Regions from separate parts of the Nocardioides sp. REDSEA-S30_B4 genome, predicted to be linked through region 2. Evidence: predicted binding sites of a transcription regulator. Region 2 holds the regulator's gene; the other holds the start of a gene.
What was found. The regulator LexA, encoded in region 2, represses DNA repair genes until DNA is damaged. The targets are predictions, from matches to a motif close to TCGAACANNTGTTCGA.

Region 1 (15,963 bases), on a different contig from region 2:
AGCAGCATCGTCAGGCCGCGGCGGAACAGCTCCTGGTCGTCGACGACGAGGACTCGGACGGACTCGTCGTTCTCGCTCTGGGACACGGGCCGAATCATGGCACGTTCGGGCCCCCCAGGGGGACCCGAACGTGTCATCCGTCGGTGCGCGGGGCTGGCCCGCGCGGCTCAGGTGCGTCTCAGCTGAGGGCTCACTCCTCGCCGAGGTCGAGGGAGATGACGCCGTAGTCGTAGCCGCGGCGGCGGTAGACGACCGCGGGCCGCTCGCTCTCCTTGTCGACGTAGAGGTAGAAGTCGTGACCGACCAGCTCCATCTCGTAGAGCGCCTGGTCGAGGGTCATCGGGGAGGCCGGGTGGGTCTTCTCGCGCACGACGAGCGGGCCGTCGCCGGTGACCGCGATGGGGCCGACGTAGCGCTCCTCGCTGGTCTCGGCGGGCTTCTCGTCCTCGACGACCAGACCACCGGGGCCCTCACCGGGCAGCGGGAGGCCGGCGGTCGCCTGGCCCACCGACATCGGGCGCTTGCCGCCGCGGTGGACGCGCCGCCGGTCAGCGGCCTTGCGCATCTGGCTGGCCATCTTGTCCAGCGCCAGGTCCAGGGCACCCATCTTGTCGTCGGCGGCGGCCTCGGCCCGGATCACCGGCCCCTTGGAGAACGCGGTCAGCTCCACGTGGACGGCACGGTCGTGCTGACGTGGGTTGGGCTCGCAATCGACCTCGACGTGGACCCGCATGATGTGGTGATCGTGCTTCTCGAGCTTGGTCAGCTTCTCCGAGACATGGGCCCGGAAGCCCTCCTTGATCTCGCAGTGACGACCGGTCACGACAACGTCCATGGCAATCCCTCCTCAGCGCGCACCGTCGGTGGTGCGCCGTTGGTGTGTGGCAGGAGGAGTCCGTCCGGCCGACCTGGTCTTCGTCCCCACAATCGCCTGCTGAAGCGTTCGCAGCTTCTCTGCCACTACTGGCCTTCTCCCGACATCGGTCACATCTGGTGACCTGGTCGAGGCAGGACTTACGTCTAAGCCGCACCGTGATCCCGCCCGGAGGCGGTTACGTGGACCGTTTCGCCTGCGACTGGCATCGGCTTGCCGTGAGGGCGTCCGGATGGACCGACGCGCCCTGACGACGCAACCACGGACCCGGACGGACTCCATGACGAGACGATAGGCCCAACGGCGGGTGCACGGAAGGGAACGAGGACCCCTCTTGGCAAAGCCTCAGGTGCGCCGTCCCCTCCCCTCGGTACCCCGCCGAGAGGTCGCCGCCACCGTGGCGCTGCCCAGCACCGGGACCCCCACGGCCCGCAGCGCCCGCTGCGCCTCCACGAGCGTGGCGCCGGTCGTCACGACGTCGTCGCAGACCACCGCCCCCGCGATCTCCGGTACGCCGCCGGCCAGCCGTCGCAGGGGCCCCGGGCGCACCCGCAGCGCACCGTGCAGGTTGGCGGCGCGCGCGGCCGTGTCGAGCCCGGACTGGTCCGCCACCCCCGGACGGGTGGCCAGCAGCGGCACCGAGCGGGCCGGCACCCCACCCCGCTCGAGCTCGCGCGCCGCCGCCCGCACCAGCGCCAGCATCGCGTCCCTGCCCCGGGCCCGCACCGCGGCGGGCCGCGAGGGCACCGGGACCAGCACGAGCACCGCGCCCGGGGCGACGCCGCCCTCCGCCGCCAACCCGGCGACGCTCTGCGCGAGCAGTGCCCCCAGTGGCGCGGTCAGCTGGTGGCGCCCCTGCTCCTTGTGCGCCAGCAGCAGCGCGCGCAGCGCGCCGGTGTAGCCGCCGCAGGACCAGACCGGCAGCAGGCCGGGCGGGCAGGGCCGCGGCCGGGTGCGCGAGCGGGTCAGCGGGGCGTCGAGGAGCAGGCGCTCGCGGCACGCGCGACACAGCACTCCCCCGGGTCGGTCGCAGGCCGCGCACCGGCCGCCGAGCAGCAGGTCACGGGCGCCGTCGCGCAGGGTGGTCGGGTCCACGGGGGCATCCCACCGCCTACCGGACCGCCGTCGGGACGACCGGGCGACGGCGGTGGAGGACCCGGTCAGGAGCGGGGCGTGTGGAGGGTCGGCGGGTCAGCCGGCGTACGTCACGAAGGTGAGGCCCTCGTCGAGCACCCGCGGCCCACGGACAGTGGCGTTGAGGTCGGCCAGCCCGGTGTCGGTCACGGCGTAGACGCGCGTGCCGCGTGCCGGTGAGCCGACGAGGGCGGTGGCGCCGGACAACGTGGTGATGATGCCGTCCAGCCCGCCGGGCGAGCCGTCGACGCCGACGGTGACGACCTTGGCCGAGACGTCGGTGAGCCGGTTGAGCACGGCCAAGGTGGTGGTGGACGTCCACGCGACGTCGCGGATGCGTCGGCTCGGGTCGTCGTCGAGGTTCAGCGGGCGCGACCGGGTCGCCCCGGTCACCCGCTCGCTGTCGTCCCCGCGGATGCGCGCCACCCGGACCGTGTCGGCGCTCGGACCGCGGACCACGGCGACCAGGCGGGTGCCGTCACGGGAGACCAGGAAGTCACGCACCTCCTCGCCGGTGACCCCCGGGACGTCCAGCACGCCACTGTCCTCCCCCTGCACCCACCTGACGACAGCGCCATCGGCCGTGCGGTCGAGCAGCCAGAGCCGGTCGTGGACGTCCCAGGCCGGTGGCAGCAGGTCGGTGCCGACGGCCGCGGTCGTCACGTCGGGCAGGCCGGGGTCGGTCGACGGGTCCTCCCGCGGCGTGACCCCCTCGCCGTCGGTCAGCGGGGCCAGCAGGACGGTGCCGCCGGCCTCGGACACCGCGGCGACGCGCGTGCCCAGCAGGTCCACGGCCACCGAGCGCACGCCGAGGTCGACACGACCCATGACGCCGCCGACCGGGTCCAGGGAGCCTGGCGTCCCCGAGACGAGCAGCCCGTCGCGCAGTCCGTGCAGCAGCGAGTCGGTCTGGAAGCCGACCGGGTCCAGCTGGTCGCCCACGGCCACGGGGATGCGCGTCTCCCCGCCCACGGTCCGCACCGGCCGACCGTCGATCGCCAGGGTGAAGGCGTCGACGTCGGGATCCTGGCGCAGCGTCCAGGCCAGCTGGGCGAAGAGCAGCTCGGTGTCGGCGGGCGAGAACGCGCTCGCTTCACCGGTCAGGCTGATGGCGGCCAGCCCGTCGGTCACCGGCACCGACAGGTCGACCTGGAGCCCCGAGGGCAGCTGGGTGCCGAGGACACCCTGCAGGGCGCGGCCCGGGCCGCGCAGCAGCCCGGAGACCAGCGAGGAGGCGAAGGTCGGGTCGTCGCCGACGAAGACCGGCTCCGGCACCAGCACCGACCCCGAGGGGTCGGGGAAGTAGAGAGCCACCCGGCGGTAGCGCTGCTCGAACCAGGTCTCCGGGACTACCAGGGCGTCGGGCAGGTCGGAGATGCGGTACTCGCCGTCCTCGGTCACGAGCCGGAACCCCAGGATGCTGTCCTCGGGGGCGAGGTCGCCCTGCCAGGCGCCGCGCGCGTCGAGCCGGCTGGCGCCGCCGAGCCGCACCTCGATCCGGGCGGCAGCGCCCGCCGGCGGCAGCGCGTCCTCGTAGACGATGGTGCCCGCGGGCGACCACGTCGACCGGGTCTCCGAGCTGAGGAACTGCTTGGCCGTCGACAGCTCGGTGGGCCAGGCCTGCATCGCGTCGAGGAAGCCCTTGACCACCTCGGCCGCGGACATGCCCTCCTGCGGAGGTCGCGCATCGATGGCGGCGGCACCGCCGGTGTCGGTGGCCGAGCCGCCCGACTCCTCGACCTCGACGACCGGCCCGGCCTCGGGCAGCGCGACGCAGCCCGTCAGCGCCGCGAGGCAGACGGCGACCAGGCTGGCCGCGACCCGGCGCCTCACACCGGCTCCACGACGTCGTCGGGGATGAGCGGGATCGGGCTGCGGCGCAGGGCGTCGCCGTTGCGCCGCGGCAGCGTGAGCCGGAACTGCGCACCCTCGCCCGGGCGGCCCCACGCCTGCAGCCAGCCCCCGTGCAGGTGGGCGTCCTCCAGGGAGATCGACAGCCCCAGGCCGGTGCCGCCCGACGTGCGGGCACGGGCGGGGTCGGCCCGCCAGAAGCGGTTGAAGACCATCGCCGACTCCCCCGGCGCCAGGCCGACGCCGTGGTCGCGCACCGCCACGGCCGCGGCGTGGTCGTCGCCGGCCACGCGCACCACGACGGTGGGCGTGGCGCCCGGGCGCCGCGGACCGGCGTGGTCGATCGCGTTGCTGACCAGGTTGCGCAGGACGCGCTCCACCCGGCGTACGTCGGCCTCGGCCAGGCAGGGCCGGTCCGGGGCCCGGACGACGAGCCGCACCCCGCGCTGGTCGGCCAGCGGCCGGGTGCTCTCCACGACGCGGTGGGCGACGTCGACGAGGTTGACGTCGTCGACCTCGAGCTGCGCCGCGCCGGCGTCGAAGCGGCTGATCTCCAGCAGGTCCGCGAGCAGCGTCTCGAACCGGTCGAGCTCGGTCTGCAGCAGCTCCGCCGCGCGCGCGGTGACCGGGTCGAAGGACTCCTTGGCGTCGTGCAGCACGTCGCCGGCCATCCGCACGGTCGTCAGCGGCGTGCGCAGCTCGTGGGAGACGTCGGAGACGAAGCGGCGCTGGACCCGGCTGAGCTCCTCGAGCTGGCGGATCTGGCGCTGCAGGTTGGAGGCCATCTGGTTGAAGGAGGTGGCCAGGCGGGCCAGGTCGTCCTCGCCGGAGACCTCCAGGCGCTCCTGCAGCTGTCCGGCTGCCAGCCGCTCGGCGACCCGCCGCGCCATCCGGATCGGGGTGACGACCTGCTGGGCCACCAGCCAGGTCACGCCGGCGACCAGCAGGAGCAGCAGCACCCCGGCGGTCAGCAGCGCCCGGGTGACCAGCGCCAGGGTCTCCTCGTCCTCGGAGGTCGGGAACAGGAGGTAGAGCGTGTAGGTCCGGCCGTCGGCCGGGAGCGTGACCTGCGAGCCCACCGCGATGCCCGGTTCGGAGACCGGCGTCTCCCCGTCGGGGGCGAGCCGGCGGATCGTGGTGAAGGTCCACGAGGGCGTCGCGACCGTCGAGAAGTGGTCGACCAGCGAGGCCGGCACCGACGTGCGGTCCAGGCCGAAGGTGTACGTCGCCCCGCCGCCGCCCGGGTCCGCCGCGACGCCCGTGGGACCCGCAGGGCCGGCCAGCACCACCGCGAAGTCGCGCGAGAGGCCTCGCTGGATGATCGGCTCGACCAGCGCCCGCTGCTGCTCGGCGGCGTCGACGTCGCTGAGGGTGGCCGAGGCCAGCCGGGTGCGGGCGTCCTCGGTCTCGTCGAGCGCCTCGGCGACGACGGCGTCGACCCGGTCGTCGAGCAGGCCGTCGCGGGTCTGGCGCAGCAGGAACCAGCCGACGACACTGACGACCAGGAACGACAGCACGAGGGTGCTGGCCACCACCCGTGCCTGGATGGAGCGGCGCCAGAAGGTGAGCGCGGCCACCCGTCGGCCGCTCAGGCGGTGCCGGCCTTGTAGCCGACGCCTCGCACGGTCACCACGATCTCGGGGTTCTCCGGGTCGTGCTCGACCTTCGAGCGCAGCCGCTGGACGTGCACGTTGACCAGGCGGGTGTCGGCCGCGTGGCGGTAGCCCCAGACCTGCTCGAGCAGCACCTCGCGGCTGAAGACCTGCCACGGCTTGCGGGCCAGGCAGACCAGGAGGTCGAACTCCAGGGGCGTCAGGCTCACCGGGCGACCGCCACGGGTGACCTGGTGGCCGGCAACGTCGATGTGGACGTCGCCGATGGTGAGCGTCTCGGCCTGCGCGGTCGCGTCGAAGCGGCGTACGCGCGCACGGATGCGGGCCACCAGCTCCTTGGGCTTGAACGGCTTGACGACGTAGTCGTCGGCACCGGACTCCAGCCCGACCACGACGTCCACGGTGTCGCCCTTGGCGGTGAGCATCACGATCGGCACGCCGGACTCGGCGCGGATCTCCTTGCACACGTCGATGCCGTCGCGACCGGGCAGCATCAGGTCGAGCAGGACGACGTCGGGGCGGTAGTCGCGGAAGGCCTCGACGGCCTCGTCGCCGCGCAGGCACATCCGCGAGTCGAAGCCCTCCTGGCGCAGCACGATGGTGAGCATCTCGGCCAACGAGGCGTCGTCGTCGACGACGAGTACCCGACCCTTGGTCGTGTAGTCGTCCTGCGGCGCTGCCTCACTCATGGTCACCATCTTGCACCCTCCCCCCTGGCGGGCGTGCGAACGGCGGCCCCGACACCGCGGGGCCGCCGTGCGCGATCGATCAGTAGCGGTACTCGTCGGACTTGAACGGCCCCTCGACCGAGACGCCGAGGTACTTCGCCTGGTCGTCGGTCAGGGTCGTCAGCCGCACGCCGAGCGCGTCGAGGTGCAGGCGGGCGACCTCCTCGTCGAGGTGCTTGGGCAGCACGTAGACGCCGACGGGGTAGTCCTGCGGCTTGGTGAAGATCTCGATCTGCGCCAGCACCTGGTTGGTGAAGGAGTTCGACATCACGAACGACGGGTGGCCGGTGGCGTTGCCGAGGTTCATCAGGCGGCCCTCGGACAGCACGATGATCGCGTTGCCCTCGCCCTCGGGGAACGTCCACAGGTCGACCTGCGGCTTGACGTTCTTGCGGACGACGCCGGGGTAGGTCTCCAGGCCGGCCATGTCGATCTCGTTGTCGAAGTGACCGATGTTGCCGAGGATGGCGTTCTTCTTCATCCGGCGCATCTGGTCGACGCTGACGACGTCCTTGTTGCCGGTGGCGGTGATGACGATGTCGGCGATCTCGATGACGTCGTCGAGGGTCGACACCTGGTAGCCGTCCATCGCGGCCTGCAGCGCGCAGATCGGGTCGATCTCGGTGACGATGACGCGGGCGCCCTGGCCGCGCAGCGACTCCGCGCAGCCCTTGCCGACGTCGCCGTAACCGCAGACCACGGTGACCTTGCCGCCCATGAGGACGTCGGTGGCGCGGTTGATGCCGTCGACGAGGCTGTGGCGGCAGCCGTACTTGTTGTCGAACTTCGACTTGGTGACCGAGTCGTTGACGTTGATGGCCGGGAAGAGCAGCGAGCCCTCGCGCATCATGTCGTAGAGGCGGAGCACACCGGTGGTGGTCTCCTCGGTGACGCCGATGATCTCGCGGGCGACGTTGGTCCAGCGGTCCTTGCTCGCGGCGAGGCTGCTCTGCAGCACCTCGAAGATGATGCGCTGTTCGGTGCTCGTGGCGGTGGCCGGGTCCGGCGCCTCGCCCTTCTTCTCCGCCTCGACACCGAGGTGGACCAGCAGGGTGGCGTCGCCGCCGTCGTCGAGGATCATGTTCGCGAAGCGCTTCTCGCCGGCCTCGTCGGTGCCCCAGTCGAGGATCTGCTGGGTGCACCACCAGTACTCCTCCAGCGTCTCGCCCTTCCAGGCGAAGACCGGCACGCCCGCGGGCGCGTCGACGGTGCCCTCGGGGCCGACCGCCACGGCCGCGGCCGCGTGGTCCTGGGTGGAGAAGATGTTGCAGGAGGCCCAGCGGACCTCGGCACCGAGCGCGGTCAGCGTCTCGATGAGGACCGCGGTCTGGGTGGTCATGTGCAGCGAGCCCGCGATGCGGGCGCCGGCCAGCGGCTTCTCGGCGCCGTAGCGCTCCCGCATGGCCATCAGGCCGGGCATCTCGTGCTCGGCGAGCTCGATCTCGGTGCGGCCGTAGTCGGCCAGGGACAGGTCGGCGACCTTGAAGTCCATCAGGGTGTCTCCTCGCAGGGGGTTGGAGCCAGGCCTGCGTCGCGCATCTGCGCACCGTCGGGATCTCCCACGCAGTCCGCCGTCCAGCGTAGGCGGACAGGCGTGACGACCGGGAATCCCGGCGGGTGGTGGGCTGGAGCGGCCAGCCGTCGAGCAGCCGTCGACCCGTCGCGGACCAGCCCGGGGGTCAGTGCGCGTTGCGCCGCGGCACCAGGTGCATCACCGCGACCAGGACGGCCCCGATGACCAGCCCCAGGACCGCCGAGCAGCCGGTGTTCGTCACCCAGCCGAGGACCGACCCGAGAGCACCCGTGGCGTCGTGCACGGCCTCCTCGAGGTGGTGCACGACGTCGTACGGCGCGTGCCAGCCGAGGTCGTGGGAGCCGACGAGCACGATGTGCCCACCCACCCACAGCATCGCGGCCGTGCCGACGGCGCCGATGACCTCGAGGACCCGCGGCATCGCCTGCACGAGCCCGCGGCCGACCCGCTGGGCGACGGCGCTGGAGCGTTGGGCCAGCGAGAGGCCGACGTCGTCCATCTTCACGATGAGCGCGACCACGCCGTAGACGACCGCGGTGATGAAGAAGGCGACGACCACCATGATGGCGGCGCGCGACCAGAAGCTCTCGCCCGCCACCTCGTCGAGGGAGATCACCATGATCTCGGCCGAGAGGATCAGGTCGGTGCGGATGGCGCCGGAGATGAGGGTCTTCTCGGTCTCGGCCGGGTTGCCGGCGGCGACCTTCTCCAGCGCCTCGTCGTCGTGGTGCCCGTGGCCGGGGCCGAACTTCTCCCAGATCTTCTCCGCGCCCTCGTAGCAGAGGTAGGCACCGCCGCACATGAGGATGATCTTGAGCAGGGAGGGCAGCAGCTCGCTGAGCAGCAGCGCGGCCGGCAGGATCAGCAGCAGCTTGTTGCGGATCGAGCCGATCGCGATCTTCTTGATGATCGGCAGCTCGCGCTCGGCCGCCACGCCCTGGACGTACTGCGGGGTGACGGCCGTGTCGTCCACGACGACACCGGCCGCCTTGGCGCTGGCGCGCCCGGCGGCGGCACCGACGTCGTCGATGGAGGCGGCCGCCAGCTTGGCGAGCGCCGCGATGTCGTCGAGAAGGGCGAAGAGTCCACCGGCCACGTCGGGAGCCTAGCGGTGCCTCAGACCCGGACCGTCTCCCGCTGCACGTGCGTCTCGATGCGCGCCGCGAGCTCGTCGGCCTCCTTCTTGGCCTCGGCCACCTCCAGGGCGTCCTTCACCCGGCGCTCGCCCCAGCCCAGCGGATCCACCGCGTGCTGCAGCACCCGGGCCACCGGTGGGCTGGCCAGCAGCAGCGCCACCGCGACCGACCCGAGCGTGGTCACGACCAGCCCGAGCGCGACGTGGTCGCCGAACAGCTCGCCGTAGCCCGCGTAGCCCAACCCCTTCACCACGAAGCCGTGGAAGAGGTAGACGATCAGCGTCGAGGCACCCATCGCGGTGAACCAGCCGCGCACCCGCGGCACCAGCGCCAGGAACGCCCAGGTCCCCAGCGTGCCGAGCACCAGCAGCGCGGCCCGGGTCAGGAACGCCTGGCCGTCGCTGACGTCGAGCTCCTCGTAGCGGGCCCGGTAGTAGAGCCACTCGGTCCCCGCCCAGTCGTCGGTGCGCGAGGTCAGCACCCAGATGCCGACGAAGACACCGAGGGCCGCCACCTGCGCCGCACGGCTGCGCAGCAGCTCGAGCCGCTCCGGGGTCGACTTCAGGCCCAGGACGAAGAACGGCAGCAGACCCAGGATCCGCGCCACGTCGAGCGTGTCACCGGCGTACAGCCCCGCGACCAGGGAGATGACGACGGCCAGCCCCAGGCCGCCCCACATGTTCTTGAACACCGGGGTCAGCAGCCGCCAGAAGAACAGCGCCGAGAGGTACCACATCGGCCAGTGCGGGTCGCGCCAGAGGTTCTCCAGCTCCTCGCCACCGACATGGATGCGGAACATCGCGATCGCGGCCTCGAAGAGCACATACGGCACGGCCACCGTGCGCACCAGCTGCCACATCCGCGCGCGGGTGTAGGTCCAGCGCTGGGAGAGGTAGCCGGTCAGGAAGACGAACGCCGGCATGTGCCAGGCGTAGAGGAAGTCGTAGAGGTGGTCGTTGGTCGTGGAGTCGGGCAGCACCACCCACGCGTGTCCCACCACCACCAGGGTCACCAGCGCCATCTTGGCGTTGTCGAACCACGGGTCTCGAGAAGAGGCCATGGGAACCGTTCTTCCCGCTCCTCCCCCGCGGCGAAACGTGACGCATGCCCCTCTCAGCGACTCCTCAGGCGAGCGCCAACGACGGCACCCACCGCTGGGTGAGGTGCGATGAGCGCCAGCGACGTCCCATCCGCCGGTCGAGGAGGCGCGCCAGCGCCGTCTCGAGACCCCGTACGCCGACGAGCAACCTCATGCCGGCGCGACTGGAGGGTTCCTCGTGAACCCCTTTCACGACACGCCCTCCGGTCCTTGTCGACTCGGTGGTCGGGGTGGGTGGGCGCCTGGACGTTCGCGCTGCAGCAGGTCCTGCATTGATCAAAGGCGTGCTTGCGGTGGGCGTTGGATTCGGTACCTGGTTGCGGTTCGCTCGACCCCTTCGGCCCGCTGGGGTGCTCGCTTGGGTTGCGCTTGATTCGTCCTCCACAGATTCCTCCCCGAGCCCGCATCCAGGGTTCCTTTCGAACTGGTGTTCTAGTAAACTCTGGACATGGCACTCGGACACCACGACACCCCCTCGCAGGTCACTCCTGCGGAGTCGACCGGTGACCTGCTGACCGAGATTCGCGACCTTTCGGGCTGCCCGACGACGACGCCCACACCGAGGCCGAGAACGCCTGGGTGTCCCGGTTCGGGATGCCCGGCGCCGACACCATGCTCGAGCTCGCCGGCCCGGGTGCACCGGAGATCTCGGAGTTCGCGGTCATCGAGCTCGCCGCCGCCCTGGGCAGGTCCACCGACTCGGGCCGGATGCTGCTCTCCGACGCCGTCGAAGCCCGCTACCGGCTCCCCAAGATCTGGCAGCGACTCCTCGACGGCCAGGTCCAGGTCTGGCGGGTACGCCGCGTCACCGACCTCACCCGCGCCCTCACTCAGGAGGCAGCCGCGTTCGTCGACGCCCACCTCGCCCACGTCGTCCACACCGCCTCCTTCACCACCGTGAAGCGACTCGTCGCCGAAGCAGCCGCACGGTTCGACCCCGAGACGGCTGAGATGGAAGAGGCCGACACCCAAGCGACGCTGCACGTCACCCTCGACCTCTCCACCGCCTGGTCCATCGGCACCGCGAGCGGCGTCCACCTGTCCGGTCTGCTGGACCGGGCCGATGCCGAGGAGCTCGAGCACGCCATCCGCACCATCGCCGACCAGCTCGCCGCCGCCGGGTCCACCGACACCCTCGACGTCCGCCGCGCCAAGGCACTCGGGTTCCTCTCCCGCGGCGACCTCACCCTCGACCTGACCACCAACGACGAGGCTTCGCCGGTCGAGGAGGCGCGCCAGCGCCGTCTCGAGTCCACGAAGCCCACCAGCCGCACCCGTCAGGTCGTCCTCCACATCCACCTCAGCGAGGCAGCGCTCCGTGGCAACGAAGGACCCGGCACCCCTGAGTTCGACCCCGACACCGGGATGCTCGGCCTCCACCTCGCCCGCGTGGAGAACCACCACCAGACCCTCACCGCCGACGCGGTCCGCGACTGGCTGTCAGTGCCTGGCACCCAGGTGGTCGTGAAGCCGGTCATCGACCTCGCCGACCAGATCGCCGTCGACTCCTACGAGATCCCCGACCGCATCAGCCAGCGCGTGCGACTCAAGCGCCCCACCTGCGTCTTCCCCCACTGCACCCGCACCTCAGCACGCACCGACCTCGACCACATCGACGAGTACGTCCCACCCGACCAGGGCGGACCACCCGGCCAGACCGCCACCGACCGACTCGCCCCGTTGTGCAGACGACATCACCGAGCCAAGACCCACCCATCCCCTGACGGGCGGTGGGACTACCAGCAGCTCACCCCCACCACCTGGCTCTGGACCAGCCCCCACAGCCTGCGGTTCCTCGTCCACCCCGACGGCACCACCACGCTCTGAAGCGCGGGCGCTGAGGTCCTGGCGTGCTCTGCGTCAGCGCGTGCCCCGGGTCACGGCAGCAGGCCAGCCAGCGCGTGCCGTGGTGCCCGACAGCGTCGACTCTCCTAGGGTGGCGCCCGTGCCGACCGACCAGCCCGTACGCCGCGTGGTGGCCGTCGTCGTGACCTTCAATCGCCACGATCTGCTCCAGACCCTCGTGGCGCGACTGGCAGAAGTGCGCGAGCGGACCCCGGCGCTGGTCGAGGTGCTGGTGGTCGACAACGCCAGCACCGACGACACGGGGGAGTGGCTGGCCGGCCGCAGCGACGTGACGGCGAGGACGCTGCCCGACAACCGCGGCGGCGCCGGGGGCTTCCACGCCGGCCTGCGGTGGGCCGCGGAGGAGACCGACGCGGACCTCGTGTGGCTCATGGACGACGACGGGCTGCCCGAGGTCGAGTGCCTCGAGCGGCTGCTGCGCGAGGACGACCTGGACTTCTGGGGACCGCTGGTCGTCGACGAGCAGGACCCGGGGCGGCTGGTGTTCCCGATCCGGCTGCCCGGCGGCACCCGCGTGGTGCGGGCGCTGGCCGACGTCGAGCGGGCCGGGGGAGAGCGTCAGCGCATCGACGACATCGTCATCCCCTTCAACGGGGTGCTGGTGACCCGTGAGCTGGTCGAGCGGATCGGCCACCCCCGCGAGGAGTTCTTCATCTGGGGCGACGACCACGAGTACCGCCTGCGCGCCGAGCGCGCCGGGGCCCGCATCGCGACCGTCACGGACGCGCGCGTCCACCACCCGTCCGTGGGCGAGCTGGGGACGCCGATGATGGCCGGCCGCACGACGTACAACCACAGCCCCAGCGACCTCAAGGCCTACTGCATGGCCCGCAACAACACCCTCAACCTGCGCGAGTACCGCGGCTGGCTGCACGTGCTGCTCTTCTGGGCCAAGACCGTGTGGTTCTACCTCCTCACCCGCCGCGACCCGGTACGCCTCGCGCTCAGCGCCCGCGCGGCGTACGCCGGCCTGCGCGGCGACTTCACGGGCCACCGGAGGTACCTGCGATGACCACCGTCGAGACCGGGGAGACCGTGGCCGTCGTCGTGGTGACCTTCAACCGCGCCGCCCTGCTCACCGGGATGCTCGACGGCCTGGCCGCGCTCGAGCACCGCCCCGACGCGGTGATCGTGGTCGACAACCACAGCAGCGACCACACGCCGCAGGTCCTCGCCGACGAGCAGGCCCGCGGCCGGCTGCCGCTGCAGGTCATCCGCACCGAGGAGAACCTCGGCGGCGCCGGCGGGTTCCACCTCGGTCTGCGCACCGCCTACGAGCAGGGCTGGGACCGCGCCTGGCTGATGGACGACGACGTCGTCCCGGCACCGGACTGCCTCTCGGTGCTCATGGCCCAGGACGAGGACTGCCTCACCAGCGTGCGCGAGGACTCACACGGCCGGCTGTGCGAGAAGGCCGCCACCCGTTTCGACCTCACCCACCCCTGGGCGATCAAGCCCAAGACCGGGATGGTCGAGGACTTCGGCACCCGCGCGGCCATGCCTGAGCGGGTCGAGGTCGAGAACGTCGCCTTCGAGGGCTTCATGGTGCGCCGCACGGTGGTGGAGGAGATCGGGCTGCCCGACCCGTCGTACTTCATCTTCTACGACGACGTGGACTTCGCCATCCGTGCCCGCCGCAGCGGCCGGCGCATCTGGGCGGTCCGCGACGCGGTGCTCGTGCGCCAGCTCGACTTCGACCAGCAGCACGACCTGGCCGGGTGGAAGGGCTTCTACATGTATCGCAACCTCTTCGCGGTGCACCTGCGGTACGGCGAGAACGCAGCCGTCCGGCTCAAGCCGCTGCTCATCGTGCTGGCCGTCCTCCTGCTGGCGCCCGTGCGCGGCGGACGGTCGGAGGCGGCCAACGTGATCCGAGCCATGCGCGCAGCGTGGGGGATGCGCTCGCTGCCCCCGTCGTCCGTAGACTGACCGATCGTGTCTGCTCCTGACTCCGCCCCCGATCTCGTCGTGGTCGGCTCCGGCTTCTTCGGCCTCACCATCGCCGAGCGCTGCGCCACCGAGCTGGACCTGAAGGTCCTCGTCCTCGAGCGCCGCCACCACATCGGTGGCAACGCCTACTCCGAGTTCGACGAGGAGACCGGCATCGAGGTGCACAAGTACGGCACGCACCTGTTCCACACCTCCAACAAGCGGGTGTGGGACTACGTCAACCGGTTCACCGACTTCACCAACTACCAGCACCGGGTGTTCGCGAAGTACCAGGGGCAGGTCTACTCGTTCCCGATGAACCTCGGGCTGATCAACCAGTTCTTCGGCAAGTCCCACACCCCCGACGAGGCACGGGCGCTGATCGCCGAGCAGGCCAGCGAGATCGCCACCGAGGACGCCACGAACCTCGAGGAGAAGGCGATCAGCCTGATCGGCCGCCCGCTCTACGAGGCGTTCGTCAAGGGCTACACCGCCAAGCAGTGGCAGACCGACCCGACCGAGCTGAGCGCCGACATCATCACGCGCCTCCCGGTCCGCTACACCTTCGACAACCGCTACTTCAACGACACCTACGAGGGCCTGCCGGTCGACGGCTACACGGCGTGGCTGGAGCGGATGGCCGACCACCCCAACATCGAGGTCCGCCTCGAGGTCGACTTCCTCGACGTGCGCGAGGAGTACGTCGGCAAGGTCCCGGTCGTCTACACCGGCCCCGTCGACGAGTACTTCGACAACTCCGAGGGCCGGCTGTCGTGGCGCACCATCGACCTGGAGGCCGAGACCCTCGACGTCGACGACTACCAGGGCACCGGCGTGGTCAACGCCAACGACCAGGAGCTGCCCTTCACCCGGACCCTGGAGTTCAAGCACCTGCACCCCGAGCGCACCTACCTGCCGGGCAAGACGATCGTGGTCCACGAGTACAGCCGCTTCGCCGAGGAGGGCGACGAGCCGTACTACCCGGTCAACACCGCGGCCGACCGCGAGATCCTGATGCGCTACCGCGAGAAGGCCAAGGCCGAGGACATGGTGCTCTTCGGCGGCCGCCTCGGCACCTACCAGTACCTCGACATGCACATGGCCATCGGCTCGGCGCTGTCGATGTACGACAACAAGATCAAGCCGCACTTCGCCGAGGGTGCGCCGTTCGCCAGCGGAGGTGTGGCATGAGCACGCGCAGGATGCTCCAGCGGCAGATCATGCCGCTGGACCGCGACTTCGACGTCATGGCCCTCTACGTCGACACCGAGGAGGCCCGCCTCGACGCCGACAAGTACGAGGTCGGCGGCAACCGGGCGGCCAAGGACCTCAACAACGCCGCGGTGCGGCAGTCCACCAGCACCGGCAAGAGCCTGCACCCCGACCAGATCGAGTCGCGCACGGCGCTGCGGGTGCCGCAGGGGGAGAAGCTCTCCTTCGGCACCTACTTCAACGCCTTCCCCGCCTCCTACTGGCGGCGCTGGACCGTCGTCGACGCCGTCCGCCTCACGGTGACCCTGCGCGGCGAGGGCGCGACCCTGCTGGTCTACAAGTCCATGGCGCGCGGCCACTCCCAGCGCGTCGAGTCGGCAGAGACCACCGGCGGTGCCTCGGAGACCTTCACCTTCGACCTGACGCTCAAGCCCTTCATCGACGGCGGCTGGTACTGGTACGACGTCGTGGCCGGTGACGGCGACGTCGTCGTCGAGTCCGCCGAGTGGAGCGCCGAGGTCCCCGCGGGCCGCGCCGAGCACGGCACCACCGACATCGCGATCACCACGATGAACCGCCCCGACTTCTGCGCCGAGCTGCTCGTCCAGCTCGGGGAGGCCGAGGAGCTGCACCCCTACCTCGACACCGTGATGGTGATGGAGCAGGGCACCGACAAGGTGACCGGCTCCGAGCACTTCGCGACCGCCGAGAAGCTGCTGGGCTCCACGCTGACCGTGCTCGAGCAGGGCAACCTCGGCGGCTCGGGCGGGTACGCCCGCGGGCAGCTGGAGTCGGTGAAGCGGGGCTCGGCGACGTACTCGCTGATGATGGACGACGACGTCGTGTGCGAGCCCGAGGGCATCATCCGCGCCGTCACCTTCGCGGACCTGGCCAAGCGCCCCACGATCGTGGGCGGGCACATGTTCAACATCTACTCCCGGTCTCGGCTGCACAGCTTCGGCGAGATCGTCCAGCCGTGGAAGTTCT
Region 2 (15,963 bases):
CACATCGTCGTAGGCGTCGATGTGGCACCAGTCCAGCTCGGTCGGCGGCCCCTCGCCGCGGCGGACCGAGCAGAAGCGCAGCCGCCGCCCGCCACCCTCGGTCAGCGCCACCGCCACCCGCGCGACGTCCGGGAGGGCCACCAGGTCTGCCACCACTGCGCGCACCACGTCGTGGACGACGACGGCACGCTCGACCTCGACCTCGAGGTGGGCCATCGGGGCCTCGGCGTCGGACACGGCGCCAGGCTAGCCACGCGCACCATCCCCCCGACAGGGTCCTCCAGCCCGTCCAGCGGGCCGTTCGTCCCCCTCGCGCGCCCGTCGCGAACCCCCCGAGAACCCGGCCGTGAACCCGGCCGCCCCGGCGGTTCGGCCGCGTGACTCCTGGGGCCATCGGGAACAATGGCGCGGTGGCCGGGAGCACGGGGAAGCACGGATCGCACAGCGGCCCGCGCCCGGACCAGCCACACCGGACCCGGCGACTTCTCGTCCACGCCGTCGGCGTCACCGCGCTGGTCGTCGCCTGGGGATACCTCGTGTGGGCCGCCATCGACTTCGGCACCACCGCCCGCGAGGGCAGGGCCGCCGCCTGGTGGTTCCTGGCGCTCGCCTCCCTCGGCGCGATGGCCTGCCTCTTCGCCGGACTGATGCTCGCGGCTCGCCTGCTGCGCATCCTGGGGCTCGTGGCGCCCGCGGCCGCCCCGGGCGAGGACCCGGCGCCGCCACGACCCAAGGGGGGCAAGCGGGCCGCCCGCTGAGCATGTCGTCGCCCCTGCAGACGACGGGCGCCGGAAGGGTCTGACTGACGTCAGTCCCACCGTGAGGATCGCGGTCGAAGGTTCGAGCGCGAACCCGAAGGTCTGACTGACATCGGTCAGACCTTGCAACCCCAGACACCACCGAGGGGCGGGCCCGCCGTGGGCCCGCCCCTCGTCTTCCCCGTGGTTTCGCCGGCCGGGGTCGAATCGACCGGCGAAGTCTGGTGGCTGCCTGTGCTGCCGAAACGCTCGGTCGCTCAGCCGGCGGCCGGCACCCGCAGGCGCTGACCGGCGACGAGCATGCCGCTGTCGAGGTGGTTGAGCTGCTGGATCGTCGACATCATGTCGCGCACGTCGCCGCCCTCGGCCCGCGCCGAGGCGATGTCCCACAGCGTCACACCGGTGCCGACGACGATCGTGTCGGTGGGCACGGGCTCGCCCTTCTCCGAGGTCGCGACAGAGCCGCCGGCGAAGGCGACCGCGATCGCCACGGCCACCAGCAGGCCGACCACGAAGACGGCCAGGCGACCGCGGCGGGTCAGTCGGACGTGTCCGGCCGTCGAGGGCCCAGCGCCGAGGCGGGTCGAGGTGTGGACTGCGGGAAGGACCATGGTGCTCATCGGGATCTCCTGGGGAAGTCGGAGTGGGTCTGCGAACCGATGTCTACCGACGACCACCGACAGTCCCGATCAGGGAGGACCGGGAGGGCCTGGGGCCGACGGCTCGACCACCAGTTCGATCGAACACGTGTACGAGACTAGATCAGGTGTTCGAACGAGATCAAGGGGTCGAGCGAACAAATGTTCGACCCCCTCCGACGAGCAGCGCGGGTCAGCCCCGCCGCAGCGCCCGACGCCCCTGCGCCGCGAAGAGCGCGGTGCCCTTGGCGGCGACCCCTGGCGCCAGGGAGATCGTGCGCATCAGGGCGCCACGCCAGACCGGCACCGTGCGGACGACCCGGCCGGTGCCCACCAGTCCCACGGCCAGCTCGGCGATCTCCTCGACGGTCAGGATGCGACCACCGGAGTGGACCAGGGCCGCTCCGAGCCCCTCGGGGTCCTGCTCGTCGAGCATCGCCGTCTGCACCCCGTCGGGGCAGATCGCGTGGACCCGCACCCGGCGCGGCGACTCGGCCGCCACGGACATCGTGGCCGACACGGTGGCGGCCTTCGTCGCGGCGTACACGCTGTAGCCCGGCACCGGACCGAGCCCGGACAGCGAGGCGGTGTTGACGATGTCCCCGGAGCCGTCGCCGCCGGGGCCGGCGAAGGCCTCCAGCGCGGCGCGCATCCCCCACAGCACACCCAGGAGGTTGACCTCGACCAGGCGTCGCACCTGGTCCTCGGAGAGCTCGGAGAGGCGGCCGTCGTCACCGACCCCCGCGTTGTTGAACCACGCCGCCAGCCGACCGTGCCCGGCCGCTACCTCTGCGACATGGCGGTGTGCCGCCGGGTCGCGCACGTCGTGGGCCAGCCCGGCGACCGCCCCGATCTCGGCCGCGGTCGCCTGGACGGCGGCCGCGTCGACGTCGGTGACGACGACGGCGTACCCCTGTGAGACGAGGCGCTCGGCGATGCCACGACCGATGCCGCGTGCCGCGCCGGTCACCACCGCGCTGCGTCCGGTCGGGGCGGTGGGGACGGTAGGAGGCGTCATGGCCCGAGTGTGCTCGACACGCCGATTCGAACACATGTTTGATCACGGGATGGATCAGTCATAGCGTGGGCACACCACGACGCAGGCCGTGCCGCCGGGACCCGCTCCCCCGGTGGCCGTGACGAGGAGGACCCCCATGGCGACCAGCCACGACGACGCCGCCCCCGGCGTGAGCGCGCTCCCCGACGGCCCGCCCGACGCCAGCGGCCTCACCCCGCGCCAGACCAAGGTGCTCGAGACGATCCGCGACTCGGTGGCTCACCGCGGCTACCCGCCCAGCATGCGCGAGATCGGACAGGCCGTCGGCCTGACCAGCACCTCTTCGGTGGCCCACCAGCTCAAGGTGCTCGAGGAGAAGGGCTTCATCAAGCGCGACGGCAGCCGCCCGCGCGCCCTGGAGGTCTTCCTGCCCGAGTCGATGGCCGCCCGCCGTGCGATCTCCTCGGCCGGCGAGAGCTCTTTCGACGAGACCGGCGTCGGCGACACCCTGCCCGCCGCGTCCTACGTGCCGATGCTCGGCCGGATCGCCGCCGGCGCGCCGATCCTCGCCGAGGAGCAGGTCGAGGACGTCTTCCCGCTGCCCAAGCAGCTCGTCGGTGACGGCCAGCTCTTCCTCCTCGAGGTGCGCGGTGAGTCGATGATCGACGCCGCGATCTGCGACGGCGACTACGTCGTGATCCGCCAGGCCAACACCGCCGAGAACGGTCAGATGGTCGCCGCCATGATCGACGGCGAGGCGACGGTCAAGACCTTCTCCCGCAAGAACGGGCAGGTCTGGCTGATGCCGCACAACGAGGCGTTCGAGCCCATCGACGGCACCCACGCCACGATCCTCGGCATCGTCACCGCGGTCCTGCGCAAGGTCTGAGGGGTACGCCGGCGGCGGGTGGGTCTCGACGCCCGCTCGTCGCTGGCGCGCCTCGCACCTCGACCATCTCGCGACCCCCGGGTGAACGGACGGTGCTCACACCGTCGAAACCGTCACGAAACACCGGGCTGTGTCGTTGGATGGGGCGTGACCTCGACGAAGACCACGCCGACCACCCCCACCACGGCTCCCCCCGCCTCGTCCTCGCTCCCCCGCCGCACCGTCCTCGCGACCGGCGCCGCGGGAGCCGCCGCCGTCGGCGTGCTCGGCACCGGCGTACGCGCGGCCGACGCCGAGGAGTCCGGGCAGACCGGCGCCGCCGATCGCGGGAAGGCCGGTCACGAGGTCTTCCAGCACGGTGTCGCCTCCGGCGACCCGCTGCCGCGGCGCGTGGTCATCTGGACCCGCGTCACCCCCACGCCCTCGGCGACCCCCGGCTCGGGCAAGGGCAAGCCGGTCACGGTGACCTGGCAGGTCGCGAAGGACGCGAGGTTCAACAAGATCGTCCGCAAGGGCAGGTTCCGCACCAGCGCGGGTCGCGACCACACCGTCAAGCTCGACGCCAAGGGCCTCAAGCCAGGCAAGGAGTACCACTACCGGTTCATCGCCCTGGGCCAGAAGAGCCCCGTCGGGCGACTGCGCACCGCACCCCGCAAGCGGGCCGCACTGGACAACCTGCGCTTCGGTGTCGTGTCCTGCTCCAACCTCGAGGCCGGGTTCTTCACGCCCTACCGCGCCCTCGCAGCGCGCCAGGACCTGCACGCGATCCTGCACCTGGGCGACTACCTCTACGAGTACCCCACCAGCGGCTACGGCATGGGCCAGGACAACGTCGTGGTCCGCCCGCACGACCCGCCGCACGAGATGGTGAGCCTGGAGGACTACCGCCGCCGGCACGCCAGCTACAAGCTCGACCCCGACCTGCAGGCCCTGCACGCGCGCTACTCCTGGATCCTCACCTGGGACGACCACGAGGTCACCAACGACCAGTGGAAGGCCGGCGCGGAGAACCACGACGAGTCCGAGGGCGACTACAAGAAGCGGCGCGCCCGCGCCCACCGCGCGTACGACGAGTGGATGCCGGTCCGCATGGACGGCACCGCCGCGCTGGGCGACGGCACCCGTTTCTACCGCCGGATGCGCTTCGGCCAGCTCGCCGAGGTCTCCATGCTCGACCTGCGCACCTACCGCGACGAGCAGGCCGCCCTGCCCGGCGTCGACGCCACCGTCAGCGACCCGTCCCGCTCGATCACCGGCAAGAAGCAGATGGCGTGGCTCAAGGAGTCGCTGACGCGCGGCGACCACGCCCCGCAGTGGAAGGTGATCGGCAACCCGGTGATGATCGCGCCGGTCACCTTCGGCGACCTGCCCAACGACCTCATCGACCCGATCAACGACGTGACCGGCATCCTCCCCGCCGACGGGGCGCCCTACAACGTCGACCAGTGGGACGGCTACACCGCCGATCGGCGCGAGGTGCTCGGCCACATCCGCGACCACCAGGTCAAGGACGTCCTGTTCGTCACCGGCGACATCCACTCCGGCTGGGCCTGCGAGCTGCCGATGGACACCTCCACGCAGCCGCTCTACGGGGACTCCTACGGCGTGGAGTTCGTGTGCTCCTCGGTCACGTCCAACAACCTCAAGGACATCACCGGCGCCCCGCAGCTGACGCCGCTGGTGGAGACGGCGATCCTGGCCAACAACCGGCACATCAAGTACCTCGACTTCGACAACCACGGGTACTCCGTCCTCGACATCACCCCCGAGCGGGCGCAGATGGACTGGTACGTCATCGGCGCCCGGGACGACGCGAACACCTCGATCGAGTGGTCGACGTCGTACGAGACGATCGCCGGGACCGGCCGGGTCACCGCCGTCGACGCCCCCTTGGAGGCGTGATGTGCCAGGACGCCCCCCTCACCGGCTCCCCCGAGCGCGCCGCCCGGCGGCTCGAGGAGATCCGCGCCAGCCGTCGGACCGTCCTCACCGCCGCCGCGTCCGGCCTGGCGTTCTCCAGCGCTCTCGGCGCGGCTGCCCCGGCCGACGCCGCGAGCCCGAGGACCAAGAAGCGCTGCTACGTGCTGGTCACCGACGGCTGCCGCCCCGACGAGATCGAGCCGACCCTCACGCCCAACCTGCACGCGCTGCGCGAGGGCGGGATGTGGTGGCCGCGGGCGACCTCCATGCCGGTCATGGAGACGATCCCCAACCACGTGATGATGATGACCGGCGTGCGGCCCGACCGCTCGGGCGTGCCGGCCAACTCCTTCTACGACCGCGAGCTCGGCGAGATCCGCGACATGGACCAGCCCAGCGACATCCGGGTCAAGACGATCATCGAGCGGCTCAACAGGCGTGGCTTCACCACCGGCACGGTGCTGAGCAAGGAGTACCTCGTCGGCGTCTTCGGCGAGCGGGCCACCCACCGCTGGGAGCCCGAGCTCTACATCCCTGTCTCCGGTCACGCACCGGACCTGCTGACCTACAACGCGCTCACCTCGATGGTCGAGGAGCTCGACCCGCACCTGGTCTTCGTCAACCTCGGCGACATCGACCGGGTCGGCCACACCGACTTCACCGGCACCAACCTGCGGCTGCTGCGGCAGGCGGCGCTGCTCGACACCGACCTGCTCGTCGGGCAGTTCATCGACGGGCTGAAGTCCAGCGGTGCGTGGGAGCACTCGATGGTCATCGTCCTCGCCGACCACTCGATGGACTGGTCGATCCCCACCAACGTGATCACGCTGCAGGGCGCGATGGACGAGGACCCGCTGCTGGCAGGCAACGTCGTCATCGCCGACAACGGCGGCGCCGACCTCGTCTACTGGACCGGCCCAAAGGGCAAGCTCGACAAGGCGGTCAAGCGCATCCAGCAGATCGCCGAGGCGACATCGGGCGTGCTGAAGGCCTGGGACCGGCGTACGCCGTGGCTGCGGCTGGGCCCGGAGTCCGGCGACGTCGTGGTGTTCTGCCAGGCCGGCTGGCGCTTCTCCGACCCCAACCCGGTCACGAACAACCCGATCCCCGGCAACCACGGCCACCCCGCGACCCGGTCGATCCCGTTCTTCATCGGCGGCGGGCACCCCGCGGTCAAGGCCGGCAAGGTCTCCTCCGCCCACGCCCGCACCGTCGACGTGGCGCCCACCGTGGCGAAGTTCTTCGGGATGCGCACGCCGAAGAAGAGGTACGACGGCAAGCCCCGGATCTGAGGTCGACCACAGGAGCGGTGAGCCACCAACCGACCGGTCTCGGGGGTCGGTTGCCCACGCACCGCCCCACCACGGCCGCACCGGGAGCGGTGAGGCATCAACGGACCGACGGGCGCGGACGGTTGACCACGCACCGCCGCTCGATCATGACGTTCTGCAGGCCAGATAGCCGTTTCTCCTGCAGAACGTCGTGATCCCGGGCCCGCTGGCACCCCGCGGCTCAGCCGGCGGAGGCGGCGAGCCGCGTGAGGGCCTGGCGTACGACGGCGGGGTCGGTGGTCGTCCACATGGGCGGCAGGCTCGCCTTGAGGAAGGAGCCGTAGCGGGCCGTCGCGAGCCGCGGGTCGAGCACGGCGACGACGCCGCGGTCGGTGGTGGTGCGGATCAGGCGGCCGGCGCCCTGGGCCATCAGCAGCGCGGCGTGGGCGGCCGCGACCTGCATGAAGCCGTTGCCGCCGGCCTTGTCGGCGGCCTTCTGCCGCGCACTCATCAGTGGGTCGTCGGGGCGCGGGAAGGGGATGCGGTCGATGAGCACCAGCTGGCAGGTGTCGCCGGGGACGTCGAGGCCCTGCCACAGCGAGAGGGTGCCGAACAGGACGGTGTGGTGGTCCTCGACGAACTGCTTCGCCAGCTCGGGCAGCTGGGCGTCGCCCTGGGCCAGGGTCGTCAGGTGCGGCAGCCGTTCGCGGACCGCCTCGGCCGCCGCTTCCGCGGCCCGGCGCGAGGAGAACAGCCCCAGCGTGCGGCCGTCGGCGGCGTCGACGAGCTCGGCGATCTCGTCGAGCTGGGCCTTCACGAGGCCGTCGCGGCCCGGCGGCGGGAGGTGCCGGGCGACGTAGAGGATGCCCTGGCGGCCATAGTCGAAGGGCGAGCCCACGTCGACCCCGCGCCACGGCAGGACCCCGTCGCCCTCAGGGACCGACCCTCCGTCGACGACCCGCTCCGAGGGCTTGAGCCCCACGGAGGTGGCGACCGAGGAGAAGTCACCGCCGAGCATCAGCGTCGCCGAGGTCATCACGACGGTCTTGTCGGTGAGCAGCTTGTCGCGCATCTGGCCCCACACCTGCAGCGGCGCCACGCACAGCCGCGGCGCGGAGCGCTCCCCGCCCTCGGAGAGCCACAGCACGTCGGACTCCAGGTCGGCGGCCATCCGCTCGGCGACGGCGAAGACGTCCTGCACCGAGCCCTTGGCCTGCTGGCGCCCGGGGTCTCCGTCGCCCTCCCCCGGCTTCTCCTTCGGGAACGCCGAGACGCACGCACGGGCCGCGTCGCGCACCAGCTGCAGGGCGTCGCCGAGCTGCTCGGGCAGCACCTCGAACCGCCCCGGCGAGGCGGTCGTGATCGCGTCGCGCAGCGCCTCACCCGCGTCAGCGAGGTCGTCGGCGGGGTTGCTCGCGCCCTCCGCGGAGACGTGCTTGCGCGCGCGTCGCGCCGCCCGCTCCACGTCGGGGGCCGTGAGCTCGTCGGTGGCCGCCTGGGTCACCCGGGCGACGAGCTCGTGCGCCTCGTCGATCACGACGGCGTCGTACTCCGGGATCATCGGGACGCCCTCGATGGCGTCGATGGCCAGCAGCGAGTGGTTGGTGATGATCAGGTGCGAGCGGTGCGCCTTCTCCCGCGCGAGCTCGGCGAAGCACTCCTGGCCGAACGGGCAGCGCTGCGCGCCCAGGCAGTCACGATGGCCGACGGAGACCTGGCGCCACTCCCGCTCGGTGTGGCGAGGGGCGTTGTCGCGCTCGCCGGACCCGCCGTTCTCGGCGTCCTCCTCGGCCCACGCGCGCAGCTCGAGGACCTTCTGCCCCATCGACCCCTCGGGCAGCTGGACGAGCGCCCCCTGGTCGTCGGGCACGCCCTCGCGCACGCGGTGGAGGCAGGCGTAGTTGGAGCGACCCTTGAGCACGGCGTAGGAGGTGTCGACACCGTCCTGGCCCTTCATCGCCTCCATCAGCCGCGGCACGTCACGCTCGACGAGCTGGTGCTGCAGCGCGAGCGTCGCGGTCGCCACGACCACCCGCTTGTCGTGCAGCAGGGAGGGCACGAGGTAGGCCAACGACTTGCCGGTGCCGGTGCCGGCCTGGACGAGCAGGTGCTGGTCGTCGGCCAGCGCCCGACCGACCTCCTCGGCCATCTGCACCTGGCCCTCACGGGTGGCACCGCCGAGGGCGGTCACGGCCGTCTCCAGCACGGCGCTGACGCTGGTCCTCGGCTCACTCACGCCGAGCACCCTAGTCGCGGCCGGGGACGTTCCCCGCCTCGCCGTCAGGCGTCTGTGGACAACCTCACGGCCACCGCGTCACCGAACGCGGCGTGACCGGCCGGGGTGAGGTGCAGCAGGTCCGGGAGGTAGTCCAGCGACAGGTCGCTCACCGCCACGAACCGCACACCGTGCTCCGCGCAGAGCCGCTCGAGCACGCCCTCGACCCGCGGGACGTACGCCGACCGCGCCGGCGCGGCCGCGGGCCCGACGACGGTCAGCGGGTGGCCGTCGAGCTGGCCGAGGAGCCGCTCGAACCCTGCGGTGATCTCCGCCGCGGACATGTCCCAGTCGTTGAGGCCGCCCGCCACGACCACCGGCGTACCCGCGGGCAGCGGACGCAGCGCCGCCCTCGCCCGCGCCGCGAACGACACCTGCGGGCCGCAGCCCGAGGCGCCGGCGCTGAACCCGGAGCCGGAGAAGCCGGCGGTGTGCACGCGCCCGGGCAGCCGGACGGTCCAGGACCGGGTCGGCTCGTCGAGACCGAGACCGGCGGTCCAGGAGTCGCCGATGACCAGCAGGTCCTCCCCCGCCCCGGACACCGCGCCCGCGCGGGCCGCCGAGTCGGCGGCGAACGTCTCGCACCGGGTCGGCCCGGAGCCGGTCGCGCGGCCGGTCACGACGACCACCGACAGGGCCACGAGCACCGCGGCGAGCGCCACGACCGAAAGACGACGGTGCGGTCGCCCGCTCTGCTCCGCCGGCTCACGCCGCGCCCCCCGGAAGGCCATGGCCCCATGGTGCGGCCCGGGGCCGCCCCGGCGCAGCCGAAGACGGCGATCAGCGCCGAACCGTGACCGGATCGTGGCTGATGGCCGGGACTGGTGCTCAGGACTGGCGCTCAGGACTGGGGCGCGACGGCGTACTGCGCCAGCTCCCCGGCCAGCGACTCGCCCGCGCGACCACGGACCAGCGAGCCGTCCGCGGTGTGCTCGATCGACTCGATCTCGCCGGCGCGGTGGATCTTGTCGACGAGGTCGCCGCGGCTGTAGGGCAGCAGCACCTCGAACTCGATCGCCGGGCGCGGCAGCTCGGCCTCGACCCGGGCCAGCGCCTCGGCGATGCCCTGACCGGTCTTCGCCGACACCACGACGGTGTGCGGCTCGCGGGCCTGGAGGCGCGCGATGACCATCGGGTCGGCGGCGTCGGCCTTGTTGATGACGATCAGCTCGCGCACGTCGGTGGCGTCGATGTCGGCGAGCACCTCGCGGACCGCCGCGATCTGGCCCTCGGGGTCGGGGTGCGAGCCGTCGACCACGTGCAGCAGCAGGTCGGCGTCGGCGACCTCCTCCAGCGTCGAGCGGAACGCCTCGACCAGCTGGTGGGGCAGGTGCCGCACGAAGCCGACGGTGTCGCTCATCGTGTAGACGCGGCCGTCGGCGGTGGTGGTGCGCCGGGTGGTCGGGTCGAGGGTCGCGAACAGCGCGTCCTCGACGAGCACCCCGGCGGTGGTCAGCCGGTTGAGCAGGCTGGACTTGCCGGCGTTGGTGTAGCCGGCGATGGCCACGCTCGGGACCTGGTTGGCCTGCCGCTGGCTGCGCTTGGCGTCGCGGGTGACCTTCATGCCCTTGAGCTCGCGCCGGAGCTTGGCGATGCGGTCGTTGATGCGGCGGCGGTCGGTCTCGATCTTGGTCTCACCGGGGCCACGACCACCGATGCCGTCACCGCCGGCGGCACGGCCACCGGCCTGGCGGGAGAGGTTGCCACCCCAGCCGCGCAGGCGCTGCTTCATGTACTGCAGCTGCGCCAGCTCGACCTGGGCCTGGCCCTCCTTGGACTTCGCGTGCTGGGCGAAGATGTCGAGGATCAGCGCGGTCCGGTCGACGACCTTGACCTTGAGCCGGTCCTCGAGGTTCCTCAGCTGGCTGGGCGCGAGCTCGCCGTCGCAGATGACGGTGTCGGCGCCGGTCGCCCGGACGATCTCGCCGATCGCCTCGACCTTGCCGCGGCCGACGTACGTCGCCGGGTCGGGGCTCTGCCGGCGCTGGTAGATCGCCTCGAGCACCTCCGAGCCGGCGGTCTCGGCGAGCAGCGCGAGCTCGGCCATCGAGTTCTCGGCGTCCTGCGTGGTGCCCTCGGTCCAGACGCCCACGAGGACGACCCGCTCGAGCCGGAGCTGGCGGTACTCGACCTCGGTGATGTCCTCGAGCTCGGTGCGCAGTCCGGCGACGCGGCGCAGCTGGTGGCGCTCGGCGAGCTCCATCGCGCCGACCGTCGGCTCCTCGGGGTCGGGCTCGTCGGCGTACCCCGACTCGAACCCGTCGGCCCCGGCAGCGTCCTCGTCGGCGGGATCGTCCTCCCAGGCGTCGGTCTCCTCCAGCTCGTCGGCGAGCGAGAAGCCGTCGGAGAGGTCCGGGGCGGTGTCACGTGCGTTGCTCATATACCTCCAGAGTAGGTCTGTTCCAACGCCGCGGCGAACGGGTTTAGTCCCGCCTGCTCTGGCAGCCTGAGCAGATGGATCTCGACGCGCTGCGTGCCGGCTTCGACGGGCGGCTGCTCGGGCTGACCGGCGCTCCGGGCGTCGGGAAGTCGACGCTCGCGGCGCGGCTGGCGTCGGCGTGGGGCGCGGTCGTGGTGCCGATGGACGGCTTCCACATCGCCGACGTCGAGCTCGCGCGGCGCGGGCTGCTGGATCGCAAGGGGGCGCCGGAGACCTTCGACGCCGAGGGGTACGCCGCCCTGCTGGCCCGCGTGCGCGGCCGCGAGCCGCTGGTGATGGCTCCGAGCTTCGAGCGCGACCTGGAGCAGCCGATCGCCGGCGCGCTGCCGGTGCCGGGATCGGCGCCGGTCGTCGTGACCGAGGGCAACTACCTGCTGCTCGACGAGCCGCGGTGGCAGGCGGTGCGGGCCCAGCTGGACGCGGTGTGGCACCTGCGCGTCGATCCGGCGCTGCGCCGATCGCGCCTGGTGGACCGGCACGTGGCGTTCGGCAAGAGCCCGGACGAGGCCGAGGCCTGGGTGCGGGCCGTGGACGACCCGAACGCGGCGCTGGTCGAGGCGGCCGCCGAGCGGACGGACCTGGTCATCGACCTGTGACGGGCCCCGCACATGGGTCGTGCCCCTGAGCGGGCGCCATGGCGCGCGCTCAGGGGCACGACTCGGGTGCTCAGGAGCTCACTTGGGAGGCATCCGGATGCCGCCGTCGACGCGGATGACCTCGGCGTTCATGTAGGAGTTGATGATGGTCTCCACGACCATGCTCGCGAGCTCCTCGGGCTCGCCGAGGCGCTTGGGGAACAGCACGCTCTCGCCGAGCTTGGCCTTGAACGCCTCCGCCTGCTCGCCCTCGCCGTAGATCGGGGTGTCGATCAGGCCCGGGGCGATGGTGTTGAGGCGGATGCCGGCCGAGGACAGGTCGCGCGCGACCGGCAGGGTCATGCCGACGACGCCGCCCTTGGAGGAGGAGTACGCCGCCTGGCCGATCTGGCCGTCGAACGCGGCCACGCTCGTCAGGTTGGCGATGGCGCCACGGCAGCCGTCGGCGTCGGGCTCGTTGCGGCTCATGGCGGTCGCGGCGAGGCGGGTCACGTCGAAGGTGCCGATCAGGTTGATCGCGATCACCTTGCGGTAGGCCTCGAGGTCGTGGGCGGAGTCGAACTCGCCGTCGCGGCCGATGGTGCGCTGGGCCCAGCCGATGCCGGCGGAGTTCACGACCGCGCGCAGCGGGGCGATCGCGGTGGCGGCGTCGACCGCGGCCTTGATCTGGTCGGTGTTGGTCACGTCGACCTGCGCGAAGACGCCCTTGATCTCCTCGGCCAGGGCCTCGCCCTTGTCGGCCTGGAGGTCGGCGATGACGACGGTGGCACCCTTGGCGGCCAGCTGGCGGGCCGCGGCCGCGCCGATGCCCGAGGCGCCGCCGGTGACGATGGCGGTGGATCCGGTGATGTCCATGGCTCGGAACCTAGCGGGTGCCGAGACCTGCGTCACCCGCGGGTTGGCGATCGAGACAGTTCCACTGTCACGGTCCCTGGGGGTCGGGGGGTGGAAGGTTCGACTGATGACGGTCAGACCTTCGCGATCGCGGTCGAAGGTTCGACCGCACCATGCAAGGTCGGACTGACGTCAGTCAGACCTTCCCCTACAGATCGGTCTCCCCACGCGCCACGATCACGCCCGGCCCGGTCATCAGGATGCGCCCGGCCTCGGTCCACTCGATGCGAAGGGTGCCGCCGGGCAGGTCGACGGTGTACGCCGACCCGGGCCCGGTCCCCTCGCGACCCGCTCCGTCGCGCAACGCGGCGGCGACCGCGACCGCGCAGGCACCGGTGCCGCAGGAGCGGGTCTCGCCGGAGCCGCGCTCGTGGACGCGCATGGCGACGTGACCGGGGGCCACCGCCACGACCAGCTCGACGTTGACCCCGTGCGGGTAGACCGCGGGGTCGTGCTCCGGTGCGGTCAGCAGCGTCCCCACGGGCCCGGCAGGGTCGAGCGACTCCACGAACGCCACCGCGTGCGGGTTGCCCATGTCGACATGGGTGGCCGCCCAGGTGGCGCGGCCGATCGACACCGACGTCTGGCCGAGCACCTGCGGCTCGCCCATGTCGACGGTGATGTCCTCGCCGTCCACGACGATCGTCTTCACGCCGTCGCGCGTCTGCACCGGGATCGGCTCGTCGCCGGGCACGAGGCCCTCGGCGACCAGGTGCCGCGCGAAGACCCGGATGCCGTTGCCGCACATCTCCGAGACCGACCCGTCGGCGTTCCAGTAGTCCATGAACCAGTGGCCGTCCTCGCCGCGCACCACCCGCAGCACCCCGTCGCCCCCGATGCCGGCTCGCCGGTCGCACAGCGCGCGCACCCGCGCCGACCACGCCTCGGGCGAGAGCCCGCCGTGGACGGTGCCGTCGTGGTCGGGCAGCAGCACGAAGTCGTTCTCGGTGCCGTGCCCCTTGAGGAAGGGGTACATCAGTAGAGGCCCTCCGCGTAGGACGGGCCGTAGTAGGCGTCGAGCTCCTCGACGGGGCCGGCGCCCTCGACCTGCGAGGCGATCACCGCTCGCCGGGGCACCCGCGCCTCCGGCTCCCAGGTCTCGGGCTGCCAGAGCCCCGAGCGCAGGAACGCCTTCGCGCAGTGGAAGAAGACCTCCTCCACGTCGACGACCACGGCCAGCACCGGCCGGGCGCCGCGCACGGCCATCTCGTCGAAGAACGGCGCGTCGGTCACCAGCCGCGCACGACCGTTGACGCGCAGGGTGTCGCCGCGGCCGGGGATCATGAAGAGCAGCCCGACGTGCGGGTTCTGCAGGATGTTGCGGTAGCCGTCGGCCCGCCGGTTGCCCGGTCGCTCGGCGATCGCGACGGTCCGCTCGTCCAGGACGTGCACCAGCATCCCGGCCGGGTCGCCCTTGGGCGAGGAGTCGCACCGGCCGGTCGCGTCCGAGGTCGACAGCACGCAGAACGGCGCCGCCGCCAGCCACTCGCGGTCCACGTCGAGGAGGCGGTCGCGACCCTTGTCGCGAGCACGCGCGGTGGGCTCGCCGAGGAGCGCCACGAGCGCGTCGACGGAGTCCAGGGTCCGCCAGTCGGCGGTGACCCGGTCGGGGGCGGGAAGGGCGCTGCTCACCGTCCCACGGTACGCCGCTGGGCGGCCGCGCCCGGCACCAGCGCCGCCCCGTGGGCGACCGGCCGGGTCGCCTCCGGAGCGTCGGAACTCGATGCCGGTGGCGGCACCGATCTCCCCGCCGGGCAGGGTGGTCTCGCGCAGCAGGTGACCGAAGGGCTCGAGGTCGCCGCTCCACGTCTCCAGCCACGCCGGCTCGGCCTCGACCCAGACGGTGTTGCGCTGCGTGGCGCGCGGGGCCGCGATCGCGTCCTCGAGCGTCTCGCCGCGGTCGATGAAGTCGACGAGCAGCCCCAGCACCGTGGTGATGATGGTCGAGCCGCCCGGGGAGCCGAGGGCCACCAGCGGCTTGTCCTTCTCCGTCACGATCGTGGGCGCCATCGAGCTGCGCGGGCGCTTGCCCGGCTCGACGCGGTTGGGGTCGCGACGCTTCCAGGTGAGGCTGAAGTCGGTGAGCTCGTTGTTGAGCAGGAAGCCACGACCGGGCACCACGATGCCCGACCCGCCGGTCTGCTCGATGGTCAGCGTGTAGGACACGACCGTGCCCCAGCGGTCGGCGACGACCAGGTGCGTGGTCTCGGTGTTCTCGTGGTCCTCGGCCTCGACCGCGGCGCGCTCGCCCTCGCCGGCCGGCTCGCACCGGCCGTCGTAGAGGCTGACGTCGCCGGGCTCGAGCGGCTTGGGCGTGGCCTGGGCCATCGACACCGCGCAGAGCCGCTCGTCGGCGTACTCCTTGTCGAGCAGCGCCTCGTCGGGCACCTTCACGAAGTCGCGGTCGCCGACGTGGGCGTTGCGGTCGGCGAACGCCAGCGCCCCGGCCTCGAGGACCGCGTGCTGGACGCGGTCGTCGGTCCAGCTCGACAGGGGCAGCCGCTCGAGGATCGCCAGCGCCTGGCCGACGGTGCTGCCGCCGCTGGAGGAGGAGCCCATGCCGTGGACCTTGAAGCCGCGGTAGTCGAGGGTGATCGGCTTGCGCACGCGCACGTCGTAGGTCTTGAGGTCCTTCCCGCGCAGGTGGCCCGGCGGCACCGGGAGGTCGCCCTCGAGGACCGGCGGCGCCTTGACGGTCCGCACGATGTTGCGGGCGACGCTGCCGCGGTAGAAGAGCTTGCCGCCCTGCCGACCCAGCTTGTCGTAGGTCTTGCCCAGGCCCGGGTTGCGGAAGGTCGAGCCGACCGCGGGGACCTCGCCGTCGGGCAGGAAGAGCGCGGCGGTGGAGCGGACCTGCGCGAACCGCTCGGCGTTGGCCTCGACCTGGTCGGCGAAGGTCTGGTCGACCTCGAAGCCGTCGCGGGCCAGCTCGGCCGCCGGGCGGAGCAGCGAGCGCAGCGACCGGCTGCCCCAGCGGTCCAGGGCCTCCTCCCAGGTGGCGACGGTGCCGGGGGTGCCGACGGACAGCCCGCTGGTGACGAGCTCCTCGAACGGGTAGGGGTCGCCGGTCGCCGGGTCGAGGAACATCGTGCGCTCGGGCGACGTCAGCGGCGCGGTCTCGCGTCCGTCGACGGTCAGCACCTTGCCGGTCCTGCCGTCGAGGCGCACGAGGTAGCCGCCCCCGCCGACGCCCGCGCTGAACGGCTCGGTCACGCCCAGCGCTGCCGCCGTCGCGACCGCCGCGTCGACGGCGTTGCCGCCCTGCTCGAGGACCTTCAGCCCGAT

Region 1: a site for LexA is predicted at 10,389-10,404, ahead of A6R01_RS10375 (HNH endonuclease signature motif containing protein). Genes of this name have one in related genera too.

The regions. Positions count from the first base shown of each region.
Region 1 is NZ_LUPI01000044.1:8,413-24,375, reverse strand. Features, by position in the region: gene A6R01_RS10425 (response regulator transcription factor) at 1-98, opposite strand, end outside; gene raiA (ribosome-associated translation inhibitor RaiA) at 191-835, opposite strand; gene A6R01_RS10415 (ComF family protein) at 1,220-1,969, opposite strand; gene A6R01_RS10410 (LpqB family beta-propeller domain-containing protein) at 2,066-3,841, opposite strand; gene mtrB (MtrAB system histidine kinase MtrB) at 3,838-5,436, opposite strand; gene mtrA (MtrAB system response regulator MtrA) at 5,448-6,161, opposite strand; gene ahcY (adenosylhomocysteinase) at 6,241-7,692, opposite strand; gene A6R01_RS10390 (DUF808 domain-containing protein) at 7,880-8,830, opposite strand; gene A6R01_RS10385 (acyltransferase family protein) at 8,851-9,930, opposite strand; gene A6R01_RS10380 (hypothetical protein) at 9,995-10,123, opposite strand; gene A6R01_RS10375 (HNH endonuclease signature motif containing protein) at 10,549-11,796, shown strand; gene A6R01_RS10370 (glycosyltransferase family 2 protein) at 11,915-12,847, shown strand; gene A6R01_RS10365 (glycosyltransferase family 2 protein) at 12,844-13,764, shown strand; gene glf (UDP-galactopyranose mutase) at 13,771-14,955, shown strand; gene A6R01_RS10355 (glycosyltransferase) at 14,952-15,963, shown strand, end outside.
Region 2 is NZ_LUPI01000007.1:23,435-39,397, reverse strand. Features, by position in the region: gene A6R01_RS01495 (ATP-binding protein) at 1-237, opposite strand, end outside; gene A6R01_RS01490 (hypothetical protein) at 411-758, shown strand; gene A6R01_RS01485 (LysM peptidoglycan-binding domain-containing protein) at 1,016-1,378, opposite strand; gene A6R01_RS01480 (SDR family oxidoreductase) at 1,590-2,414, opposite strand; gene lexA (transcriptional repressor LexA) at 2,551-3,282, shown strand; gene A6R01_RS01470 (alkaline phosphatase D family protein) at 3,430-5,184, shown strand; gene A6R01_RS01465 (alkaline phosphatase family protein) at 5,184-6,494, shown strand; gene A6R01_RS01460 (ATP-dependent DNA helicase) at 6,715-8,622, opposite strand; gene A6R01_RS01455 (SGNH/GDSL hydrolase family protein) at 8,754-9,479, opposite strand; gene hflX (GTPase HflX) at 9,590-10,951, opposite strand; gene A6R01_RS01445 (nucleoside/nucleotide kinase family protein) at 11,203-11,784, shown strand; gene A6R01_RS01440 (SDR family NAD(P)-dependent oxidoreductase) at 11,863-12,639, opposite strand; gene dapF (diaminopimelate epimerase) at 12,827-13,654, opposite strand; gene ggt (gamma-glutamyltransferase) at 13,654-15,963, opposite strand, start outside.